DNA from 3 places in the Streptomyces sp. HNM0645 genome. Region 1 is predicted to be linked to each of the others. Evidence: riboswitches for the same ligand, from Rfam matches in the RefSeq annotation. Region 1 holds a riboswitch; each other region holds the start of a gene.
The links. A riboswitch is a leader RNA that binds a small molecule or an ion and turns the genes downstream of it on or off. The one in region 1 is predicted to bind cyclic di-AMP.

Region 1 (3,836 bases):
GCCGCGCCGCTGATCGCCGCGCCCTTCTTCTCGATGCTCTACACACTGGCCACCGGGGTGGCGGCCTGCGCGGCGGTGACCGGCATGCACGTCTACAGCGAGAGGCTCCAGAAGATCCCGGCCGTCACCGAGCTGCTGACCGTGTTCACGGTCTCCGTACTGGCCCTCTTCATCAACCGGATCGTGCGGCGCAGCGGTGAGCGCCTGGCGTCGGCCCGCGTCGTCGCGGAGGCCGCGCAGAGAGCCGTGCTGCCCACGCCGGACGAGCGGATCGACGGCCTGCAGATCGCCGCCCGGTACGAGGCTGCCGAGCAGGACGCGTTCATCGGCGGGGACCTGTACGCCGCGCAGAAGACCCCGTACGGGGTGCGGCTGGTCGTGGGTGACGTGCAGGGGAAGGGCCTGGGCGTGGTCGGGACGGTCGCCCTGGTGCTGGGCGCCTTCCGGGAGGCCGCCGAGCAGGAGGACTCGCTGGCGGGGGTGGCGCAGCGGCTGGAGCGGGCGCTCGCACGGGAGGGCGCGTGGGAATCCCGGTTCGGCGCCGTCGAGGGCTTCACCACAGCCGTGCTCGCCGAGATCCCGCGTGACGGCGGTCGGATCAGGATCGTCAACCGAGGGCACCCTCCGCCACTGCTGCTCGGGGCGGACGGCGCACTGCTCGTGCTGGATCCGCCCGAGCGGGCGCTGCCCCTGGGGACGGGCCTCGGGGCCTGGCCGGACGTGACGTCCGAGACCCCCTATCCGCCCGGTGGCACGCTCCTCCTCTACACCGACGGCCTGTCCGAGGCACGGGACGCGCACGGCGTCATGTACGACCCGCGCCGGCGGCTGGGCGGCCGGGCCTTCTCCAGCCCGGAGGAACTGCTGGACGCGGTCGTCGCCGATGTGCGACGGCACACGGGAGGGGCGGCGACGGACGACATGGCGCTGCTCGCGGTCACCCGGGAGAAGGAGCGGAAGCCGCCACGGCGCGGGATGGCGCCGGTCCCGCCGTGAGGGGCGGGGCGCCTCTCCACTTGGCGGTTCGGTGCCGGTGCGGCATGTGGGGCGTGAGGGCTGCCTGGGAAGCGCAATGCCACGGAACGTGATCAGAAGGGAGCCCTCCGCATAACAACTGACTAACCATCAGAAGGCCTTGCCCGAATGAAGGCCCATCAACTTGTCCGTTTCGGGGATGTTGTTGCAGGTAAGTCCCGGCCAACGTCCTTAATGATCAGTCGGAACGGCTTGGAATCCGGGCTCGGTCTCTATTAACGTTCGATAACGCAGCGCGGTCGTCCCAGTCGTCGCCAGAGGCGGCACCGTGCGCACGCGCCGAATCCCGCAAGGGAACCGGGGAACCAACTATTGGGGTGAATCGGGCACTTCGTGGTGCCCGTAGGAGACCTTCCTGCTCCGAACCCGTCAGCTAACCCGGTAGGCGAGAAGGAAGGAAAGGAGAACGCCTCCGTGGCGTCCAACGAGCCTGCCCTCCAGGAGCCGCCCACTGCGCAGTGGGTCCCCAGCGACCAGTGGGCTCCCGCCCCCGGGGTGGAGGAGTGGAACCCGACCGAGGAATCGGTCCGTCCCGTCCGTGGCAGGCACCGCGTCGTCAAACAACGCAACGCGCTCGCACGGAGCTCCACCGTCCTCGGTGTCGGTGTCATCGCCGCGGTCGGTGCGGGTGGTATGGCCACCGCCCAGGACAAGCCCGCGGTCTCCATCTCCCTTCCCGACGTCATCACGGACAAACTCCCCGACGCCGAATCGCTGCCCGGTGTCGGCTCCTTGATGTCGGACGAGTCCGCCGACGAGGCGGTCGCGGACGGACCGCTCACCACGGCCGACATCGCGGTCCAGGGTGATGACGCGGGCGAGGCCCTGCGCGCCCGGATCCTCCAGCAGGCAGAGCAGCAGCAGGTCAAGGCCGAGGCCGAGGCCCGGGCGGCTGCCGAGCAGGCCGCCGTGGAGCAGGCCGCCGCCGAGGCGAAGCGTCAGGCGACCGAGGCCGCCGAGGCGGCCGAAGCGGCCGCCGAAGCCGAGCGCAAGGCTGCGGAGGAGGCCGCCCGCAAGGCGGAGGCCGAGCGCCTCGCCAAGCTCGCCGCGAGCTATTCGCTGCCGACCTCGTCGTACACGCTGACCTCCACCTACGGGCAGGCCGGATCCATGTGGTCCTCCGGCTACCACACGGGTCTCGACTTCGCCGCGCCGACGGGGACCCCCGTCAAGGCCGTGCACGGCGGCACCATCAAGTCGGCAGGCTGGTCCGGTTCGTACGGCTACCGCATCGTGCTGGAGCTCGAGGACGGCACCGAGGTCTGGTACTGCCACCTGTCGTCGATGACCGTCAGCGCGGGGCAGAAGGTCTCCACCTCCGAGACCATCGGCCGCGTCGGCGCCACCGGCAATGTCACCGGCCCGCACCTCCACCTCGAGGTGCACACCCCGGGCGGCGACGGGGTCGACCCCGCCGCGTGGCTGCGCGACAAGGGCCTCTCCGTCTGATCCATCGGCACGGAACCGCGAGCTCCGGTGGCCGTTCGCCCGGAGCCTCGTGCTCCGGCCCATCCTCGTGGAGCCTCGTGCTCCGGCCGCCGGCGGCCCGGCGACGTCCCACCGACGTCCGACGGGCCGTCGGCTGTGCGTGCCCGCGCTCCGCTCGTCGGCATTCATGCACCGTCCGGTGTCCACGCACGCCCCTCGGGCGCCCGCCGGGGTGGCCTCAGCCGCGATACGGGTTGAAGCCGCTGTAGTCCAGATGCGGAGGGGGCTGCCAGGCGCGGCCCGTCGCGCGGGCGGCGTACGTCAGGGCGGGGCCCGCGAGATCCCGGCGCTGCCACAGGTGGTGCAGCAGCTCCTGCTCCCGGGCGGCGAAGTCCGGCCCGGCCGTGCCCCGCTCGGCCCGGTGGCGGAGGAAGGCCAGGGAGGTGGCGAACACCTCGTACTCGGAGACGGCACGCGCTGCGGCGGCGCCGTGGGTGCGGCCCGCCACATCGCGGGCCATCGTGCGGGCCTTCATGGAGGACAGGGCCAGCGGCTCGGCGGGCGCCAGCCACCCGGCCGCGGCGTAGGCCGGCAGTTCCGCCGCGACCGTGCGCAGCTCACGCTGCCGGGTCCACACCGCCAGCCAGGTCAGCAGACCGAAGGCGGGCACCATGAACGCCGCGTACACCGCGTAGAAACCCAGAGGGCCGAAGATGCCCGAGCCGTTCCACAGGGCGTGCATGCCCATGGAGAGGAGCAGGCCGAGTACGGGCAGTACGACCCTGCGAACCGTCCGGTCCCGTGCGGTGGCGGCCGCCAGCCCGAAACCGATGCCCGTGAGCACCGTGAACAGCGGGTGCGCGAACGGAGACATCACGATCCGTACGAAGAACGTGGCGGCCGTGACGGAGGCGAAGCCGGAGGTCCCGAACTCCTGGTCCTCGCCGAAGGCGTTGCCGAGATAGAGGATGTTCTCGGTGAACGCGAAGCCCGTCGCCGTGAAACCGGCGATCACGACACCGTCGACGAGGCCGGTGAAGTCCCGTCTCCGGAAGAGGAACACCAGTAGCACCGCGGCCGCCTTGGCGGTCTCCTCGACCACGGGGGCGATGACGGTCGCACCGATCGTGTCCGCGTGCGTCGGATCGGCCGTGGCCGTGGCTATCCACTGGGTCGCGAACGAGTTGGCGATGATCGCGACGAGGGCGGCCGCGCAGGCCCCCCAGGCGAAGGCGAAGACGAGGTTCCGCCAGGGCCCCGGCTCCACCCGGTCCAGCCATCGGAACGCCCCCATCAGCAGGGGCACCGGCAGCACGGCGAGGCCGAGCCCGACGAGGAAGCCCTCGGTGCCGGTCTGCTCGCGCACCAGCGCG
Region 2 (3,836 bases), on a different contig from region 1:
GACGGCGAGGGAGACGCCGAGGATCGCGTTGGCGCCGAGGGAGGACTTGTCCGGGGTGGCGTCGAGGTCGAACATCGCCTGGTCGATCAGGCGCTGCTCGGTGGCGTCGTAGCCGACGAGCTCGGGGCCGATCTGCTCGATGACGGCGAGGACGGCCTTCTCGACACCCTTGCCCAGGTAGCGGTTCGGGTCGCCGTCGCGGAGCTCGAGGGCCTCGAAGGCGCCGGTGGACGCACCGGACGGAACGGCAGCACGGCCGGTGCTGCCGTCGTCGAGGCCGACCTCGACCTCGACCGTGGGGTTGCCTCGGGAGTCCAGGATTTCCCGGGCTACGACGACGTCGATGGACGGCACGAGCATCTCCTTCTGGGATGTGACGCGTGAGGTGACACAAGCGGGGCCGTGTCGGTGCAGGGCCGCTTCGGCCTTGCGGCAAGAGCCTAACCGCCCGGGTGCCATCGTCCGGCAGATGCCCGCCCCGTGGGACGGAAAACCGGCCGGAACGGACAAAGACCCCGGCCCGGGGGTACCTCCCGTGCCCGCGGGACTGCGGGGAGCACGGGGATGCCGCACCGGGCCGGGGCCTGGGGACGGGGGGTGCACCGCCCGGTGGTCCGCCGGGCCCACCGGACGACGGTCACCTCCCGGGGACCACGAGGGTCCCCGGGCCGGGCATCAGCTCAGGTGGAGCTTCTGGCCGGGGTGGATGACGTTCGCGTCCTCGACGATGTCCTTGTTCAGCTCGAACAGCTTCTTCCAGCCACCCTTGACCTTCTCGGCGTCGGCGATCCCGCTGAGGGTGTCGCCGGCCTTGACCGTGTACTCGCCGTCGCCCTTCTTGACCGGGGCGGCGGCGCGCTCGGAGCGGCTGGTCGGGACCTCGGCTCGCTGCGGGGCGGCGGGCTCGGCCTTGGGCTCGGCGGCCTTGGGGGCGGCCGGGGCGGCGCCGCCGTACGAGGCGTTCGACAGTCCGGTGCCGCAGTTCGGCCAGGCCCCCTTGCCCTGGCCCGCCAGGACCTTCTCGGCGATCTGGATCTGCTGCGCCTTGCTGGCCTTGTCGGCGGTGGGGGCGAACGCGGTGCCCCCGTAGGCGGCCCAGGTGGAGGCCGAGAACTGCAGCCCGCCGTAGTAGCCGTTGCCTGTGTTGATCGACCAGTTGCCGCCGGACTCGCACTGGGCGACGGCGTCCCACTCGGAGGCGGTGGCGGCGGACGCGGTGCCCGAGGCCATCAGCGGGGCGGCGATGGCGGCGCCGGCGACACCGGCGAGCGTGGCGACACGGGTGGACCGCTGGAAGACCGTCGGGCGACGGTGCTTGCCCTTGCCGGAAAGCAGCATCGAAGTTCTCCTCACCGACGCCTGCGAGGTGAGCTGTCGGGTTCGGGCCGATGTGGTGCCCGGCCGTGCGACGAACGCACGGCTCCACCCCTAGCCGGGCGGCCCTCATCGGGCCTGTCCGGCACTTACCTTGGGTCCCCCGCTCCTGCCTTCGGCGCTTGCGCGACGACTGTTCCCGGCGGCCGCCGGCAGGATTCGGCGTGCGGTCGTCGGGGCCCGCGTTGCGAGCGGTTCAGACCGTAGACACACGTCTCCCCGATGTTCAAAGACGAACATCGGGGAGAAATCGCCCAAAACTGACGGGGTGACATGTCCGTTTTCGCAGGTGGGAGCCACGATGACCGGAGTTGACCGGCTAGCGGCGCCAGTTGACCGGAAGAGACTCTTGTCTCACTCGCACAGAACCGGACATAAACACCTGAACTACTCCTTCAACTCGCCCTTCCCCGGGCCGAGATCGAGGCTCTGGCCAGGCAGGATGAGGTTCGCGTCGGAGCCGACGACGTCCTGGTTCACCTCGTAGAGGGCGGGCCAGCCGCCGGGCACCTGGTTCGCGTCGGCGATCGACGACAGGTTGTCGCCGACGCGGACGACGTACTCATCTCCCGTGGCGGCGTCATCCCGTGTCGTTCCATCACCTCGTGAGGCATGTCGACCGGATTCACGGTCATCGCCCGAATTGCCCGCCTCATCCCCTTCGGTGGCGGGGGTGCCCCGGTGCTTGCCGGTGCCCGCCTCCGCGCCGGCCTCGCCGGACGCCTCCGCGCTCCCACCGGAGCCCTCGGCGGATCCGGCGGACTCCGGGAACCCGGACGGTGAGGAGGACTGCCCGGACGGCTCGGACGACTCGGACGACTCGGACGACTCGGACGACTCGGAGGCGGACTCGCCCGCGCCCGACCGGGACCCGGCCGGCGAGGGGTCCCCGGCATCCGGCTCGGGCACGGAATCCGCCCCGTCGCCGAACGAGGGCCCCTTCACGACGTCGCCCAGCGGGTCGGCCGACGGGGTGCCGGCGGGCTCGGAGCCACCGCCGCCCAGACCCGTGATCGATCCGCAGCTCTCCCAGGCGGAGGCACCCTGGGCGGCGAGGACCATCTCGGCGACCGAGATCTGCTCGGAGGGGCTGGCGAGGTCCGCGCGCGGCGCGTACGCGGTGCCGCCGTACGCCTCCCAGATCTCCTGGGACATCTGGAGGCCGCCGTAGTAACCGTTGCCGAGGTTGGCACTCCAGTCGCCGCCGCTCTCGCAGTCCGCGACACGGTTCCAGGTGGCGGTGTCGGCGGCGGACGCGGAACCCGCGCCGAGCAGCGGGATGGCGATGGCCGATCCGGTCACCCCTGCCGCGACGATGAGGGCGGGGACCTGACGAGGTCGGCGGTGTCGGCCGTTCCCGGACAGCATGCGGTGCGCCTTCCGTGTGACTACAGAAAACTCCAGGGACTCTCGAAGCGATTGAAACCTCGATGACCCGGAGTCGGGGTGAACGTAGCCGCACTCCGACGTCAGTCACAAGTCGATGCAGCGGAGATCACGTAAAAGTCACAGCCCTGACTGGCCGTCAGTTTCAGCGGCGGGTGAATTCAACGGGCAGAGTGCGCAATCCGCGCATGATAAGCCCCCCACGCCACCGCAATTCCGACGGATCGGCTGCAAGCCTCAAGTCGGGCAGCCGGGTGAGGAGGGTCGCGAGCGCGGTCTGCCCCTCCAGCCGCGCGAGCGGCGCGCCCAGGCAGTAGTGGATGCCGTGCCCGTACCCGAGGTGCTGGTTGTCCCGGCGGCCGAGATCGAGGCTGTCGGGCTCCGCGAACCGCTCAGGGTCGCGGTCCGCGGCGGCCAGCACGACGAGGACCGGGTCGCCGGCGGCGATGTCCCGGCCGCCGAGCGTCAGCGGCTCGGTCGCGAACCGCCAGGTGGCGAGCTCGACCGGCCCGTCGTAGCGCAGCAGTTCCTCGATCCCGGTGGCGAGCAGGCCGTTCTCGCCGGCGGCCAGCGAGTCCTGGAGCCGCTGCCGTTGCCCCGGGTTCCGCAGCAGCGCGTACGTGCCGTTCCCGATGAGGTTCACCGTGGTCTCGAACCCGGCGAAGAGGAGGATGAAGGCCATCGCGGCGGCCTCGTTCTCGGTGAGGTGCTCCCCGTGGTCGGACGCCTTGATGAGTCCCGAGATGAGGTCGTCACCGGGGGTTTCGCGCTTGCGGTGGATCAGGTCGGCGAGATAGCCGCGCATCTTCTTCACCGACCGGGCGACACCGCCGCGCGGGCCCCCGCCGTGACGGATCATCATCCCCGCCCAGTCCCGGAAGTCGTCCTGGTCCTCACGCGGGACGCCGAGCATGTCGCAGATGGCGTAGATGGGGAGCGGGAACGCGAACTCGTGGATGAGGTCCGCGCTACCCCGCTGCGCGAAACCGTCGATGAGCCGGTCCGTCAACTCCTGTACCCGGGGTGCGAACTCGGCCACCCGGCGGGGGGTGAACGCCTTCGACACGAGCCGCCGC
Region 3 (3,836 bases), on a different contig from region 1:
CGCTGCCACTTCGTGCGGTCGCCGCTCGGCAACCTCTACGACGGCTCCTACCGCGCGGCGCTGGGGCCGAGGGCCTGCCCGCTCGCGGTGTGCGACTGCCACATCGGCTATGTCCATCTGGAGTCGCTCCCGCTGTACGACGTGTTCGCGGGCGGGGTCCTGGAGCGGGTCCCCGCCGGGTACCCGGACTCCGTCCCCGGCTTCGGGAGCGCCCGGAGCCCGGCACCGCGCGGCGCGGTGCCGGGCTCGCACTGGGTCCCGGACGCAGGCCCGGACGCGGAGTCGGCCCCGGACGCGGGCCCCTGAGCCGCCCCTTCCACAAGGTCTCGGGCGGTCAGAGCGGCAGAAGGTCCGGGCGCTTCGGCTCCACGTGATCACCGGACGACTCGCCCCGGAGGCGCCGTCCGATCCAGGGCACGAGGTGCTCCCGGGCCCATTGGATGTTGTCTCGGCGGACTTCGTGGCTGCCGCGCGGCGGCAACGGCGGCCACGGCTGGTCCGGGTCGGCGGGCACGTCCAGACCGAGCACCTGCGCCGCGCGCAGTGCCACGCGTGTGTGCCCCTCGGGCGAGAGGTGCAGCCGGTCGGCATCCCAGGCCCGTCTGTCCTGCACGGACTTGAGCGACCAGAGGTCGAGGACCGGGCAGTCGTAGCGGTCGGCGATGGCACGGACGTGTGCCGTGTACGTGGCGATCTTGCCCCGGAGGTGGCGGAGCACGGGCACCCCGCGGGTGTCGAAGCCGGTCGTCACCATCACCGTACCCACGGAGGCGGCGAGGTCGGCGACGGCCCGCTCGAAGCGTTCGGCGACGTCGTCGGGGTCGCTGCCGGGCCGGATGATGTCGTTCCCTCCGGCGCAGAACGTCACCAGGTCGGGGGCGAGTTCCCTGGCGCGCGGGACCTGCTCCTCGACGATCTGGTCGAGGAGCCTGCCGCGTACGGCGAGATTGGCGTAGCGGAAGGTGTGTTCCGGTAGACGGTCGTCCAGCAGGACCGCGAGACGGTCCGCCCAGCCGACGAACCGGCTGTCGGGTCCGGGGTCTCCGACGCCCTCGGTGAAGCTGTCACCGATCGCCGCGTACGACCCGAAGGAATCCTTTGCTCTTGATCGCGAATCATCTGCCACGTCGAGCCATCATTCACCTCTCGAAGTGACCTACGCCACCGTAGGGAGGGGTTGACGACGCGTGATATAGACCACCAGGTCAGTTTTCGGTAAAGCGGGAATAGCCGTCGGACCCACCCCGCCGCCTCTCACCGACACCGGCCGGGGCCGGGAACGAAGCCGTCCGCCGGCCCCCTGCGCGGGGCCGGCGGACGGGGACGCCGTGTGAGGTACCGACGCGACGTCAGATCGTGACCCCGTGCTGGCGCAGGTAGGCCAGCGGGTCGATGTCCGACCCGTAACCGGGGCTGGTGCGGATCTCGAAGTGCAGGTGCGGGCCCGTGGAGTTGCCGGTCGAGCCGGACAGGCCGATCTGCTGGCCGCCCGTGACGCTCTCGCCGGAGGAGACGGAGAGCCGGGCGAGGTGGGCGTACTGCGAGTAGGTGCCGTCGTGGTGCTTGATGACGACCTCGTTGCCGTACGCACCGCTCCAGCCCGCCGAGACAACGGTACCGGGGCCGACCGCCTTCACGGACGTGCCGGTGGGGGCGATGAAGTCCACACCGGTGTGGTAGCCACTGGACCACAGGGCACCGGCGGTCTTGTAGGCGGTGCTGACGCCGCCGACCACCGGGGCGAAGTAGCCCGAGGGGATGTTCGCGACGGCGGCGGCAGGAGCCTGGACGGGAGCGGCCGCGGGAGCCGAGGCGCCGCGGTCGGCGGTGCGGGAGGCGCGCTCGGCGGAGGCGGCCGGCTTCTCGGCTTCGGCCTTGGCCTTCGCCGGGGCGTCGGCCTTGCGCTCGGCCTTCACCTGCGGCTTCGCACCGGCAGCGGCCTTCGGCCCGGCATGGAGGCTGAGCTTCAGACCCGGGTGGATCAGCGAGGGGTTCTCACCGACGGCGGCACGGTTGTCGGCGTAGAGCTTCTTCCAGCCGCCCGCGACATCCTGCTCGGCGGCGATCTTCGACAGGTGGTCACCCGCCACTACGGTGTAGGCCTTGGCCGCCTTGCCGGCCTGCGGCGCCTGGGGGACGACGGCCTTGTGCACGGTCGGGGCGGCATGCCCGGCGGCGGGCGCGGACTGCCCGGCGGCGTTCGCGCCGGCGGCACCGATGAGCGGGATGGCGATGGCGGCTCCGCCCGTGCCGGCGGCGACGAATCCGCGCCTGAACGGGCTGGTCCTCGGACGGCGGTGCTTCCCCTTACCGGGCATGGCGCATTCCTCTCCGCCGCCTGCGAGGTGAGCTGTCGGGTTCGGGCTGGAGCTGCCCGGCCGCGCCGTGGGCGCAGCTTCACCCCGAGCCGTCCGGGGTCACGGAACGGCGCAGTACCTGGGTCCCCCGCTCCTGCCACATGTGGGTGGGTGCGATATTCCGGACGGCGGCAGGATTAGGCGTTCCGACCGGATTGCGGTGACCGTAAGGGAGTCGGGTCGGCACGAACAAGCCGTCATTTCGCCCGGGAATCGATCTGCCGGACATCAGACCACATTTCCCGGTCACGCTCCGTGGATTACGGATCTTCGCTTTCCGCGCAGGCAAGGGAGTTGGACCGTCGCACGCCCCACGGAACGTCACGGATATGATTCAGCTCACGGGTGACCACCGCCCCCATCCCCAACCAGGGCGCGTCACCCTAAAATATCCAATTCGGACACATGGCCCATTGTGGGCGCAATGTATTCAAGCGTGCGGGTGGCACAAAAAACAGCTTTCACTCGTCCGGGCGGAATTCCATTCCCGCAATCCGTGAATCGCCGTGGTCGATCCCGCCCGGCGAGCGGCCTCGGACCCGCGGGAAGCAGCCCGGGGTCGGGCCCAGCCCCACTCCGGCACGGTCGCCCGTCCGCCGCCCGAACCGGGCGCCGTCGACCACGGACACTCCACACCCGTCGCCGCCGCCCGCCGCCGGGTTCTCCGCGACCGCCTCGGCCGGCTCGGTGCGCGGCCCACCGGTGCGGACGGAGGAGCTCGTCCCGGTCGGTCGGGAACAGTGCGTGGCCGCTCCTCGCGCCGGGCAGAAGCCGGACCCGGCCGTCGCCGACCGCCTCGATCCAGACCTCTCGGACTCCAGCAACCCCGCACATCACCGAGGGGAGTTCGACGAGGGGCAACGGCCCGGCAGGCACGGGTCGAAATAATTGCCTCAGGAATCGATGTCGTAGTGTCAGCACCGCGCCATCGTCGGCGAGCAGCGCCGACCGCAGACACGGAGGAGCCCCCGTGACGCAGCAGCTGCCCCAGACCCCGTCGACCGAACCCGAACTGTCCGGTGTGCGCAACTTCCGGGACGTGGGCGGACTGCCGACCGTGGACGGACGGCGCGTTCGGTTCGGACGGCTGTTCCGCAGCGGCCATCTCGCGCACGCGACGGACACCGACGCGGCCTTCCTCTCCTCGCTCGGGCTCCACACGATCTTCGACTTCCGCAATTCCGCGGACCAGCGGCTGGAGGGCCCGGACGTCGAACTCGCCGGGGTGCGCAACGTCAACATCCCGCTGTCCGACCCGGCCGACGGGGCCGAGTTCTGGCGGATGGTCCGGGACGGCGACCTCGACCAGCTGAAGTCGATCCTCGCCGACGGCCAGGCGGCCGGACGGATGATCGCCTCGTACCGCCTGATCATCAAGGAGCGCACCACCGAGCACAGCCGCGTCCTGCACGCGCTGGCCGAGGACAGCACGCCGGCGCTGATGCACTGTGCGGCGGGCAAGGACCGGGCGGGTCTGTC

Region 2: it holds a riboswitch for cyclic di-AMP, as region 1 does, so the genes downstream of both, QMZ92_RS21700 (LysM peptidoglycan-binding domain-containing protein) here and QMZ92_RS21185 (M23 family metallopeptidase) in region 1, are expected to answer to the same signal.
Region 3: it holds a riboswitch for cyclic di-AMP, as region 1 does, so the genes downstream of both, QMZ92_RS14595 (M23 family metallopeptidase) here and QMZ92_RS21185 (M23 family metallopeptidase) in region 1, are expected to answer to the same signal.

Annotation. Positions count from the first base shown of each region.
Region 1 is NZ_JASHLT010000029.1:72,194-76,029, forward strand. Features, by position in the region: gene QMZ92_RS21180 (PP2C family protein-serine/threonine phosphatase) at 1-996, shown strand, start outside; cyclic di-AMP (ydaO/yuaA leader) riboswitch at 1,303-1,438, shown strand; gene QMZ92_RS21185 (M23 family metallopeptidase) at 1,450-2,484, shown strand; gene QMZ92_RS21190 (PrsW family intramembrane metalloprotease) at 2,702-3,836, opposite strand, start outside.
Region 2 is NZ_JASHLT010000031.1:11,751-15,586, forward strand. Features, by position in the region: gene eno (phosphopyruvate hydratase) at 1-354, opposite strand, end outside; gene QMZ92_RS21700 (LysM peptidoglycan-binding domain-containing protein) at 676-1,338, opposite strand; cyclic di-AMP (ydaO/yuaA leader) riboswitch at 1,342-1,505, opposite strand; gene QMZ92_RS21705 (transglycosylase family protein) at 1,762-2,742, opposite strand; gene QMZ92_RS21710 (cytochrome P450 family protein) at 2,906-3,836, opposite strand, start outside.
Region 3 is NZ_JASHLT010000017.1:117,224-121,059, forward strand. Features, by position in the region: partial or broken gene QMZ92_RS14585 (STM4011 family radical SAM protein) at 1-306, shown strand, start outside; gene QMZ92_RS14590 (SGNH/GDSL hydrolase family protein) at 335-1,126, opposite strand; gene QMZ92_RS14595 (M23 family metallopeptidase) at 1,350-2,318, opposite strand; cyclic di-AMP (ydaO/yuaA leader) riboswitch at 2,323-2,483, opposite strand; gene QMZ92_RS14600 (tyrosine-protein phosphatase) at 3,328-3,836, shown strand, end outside.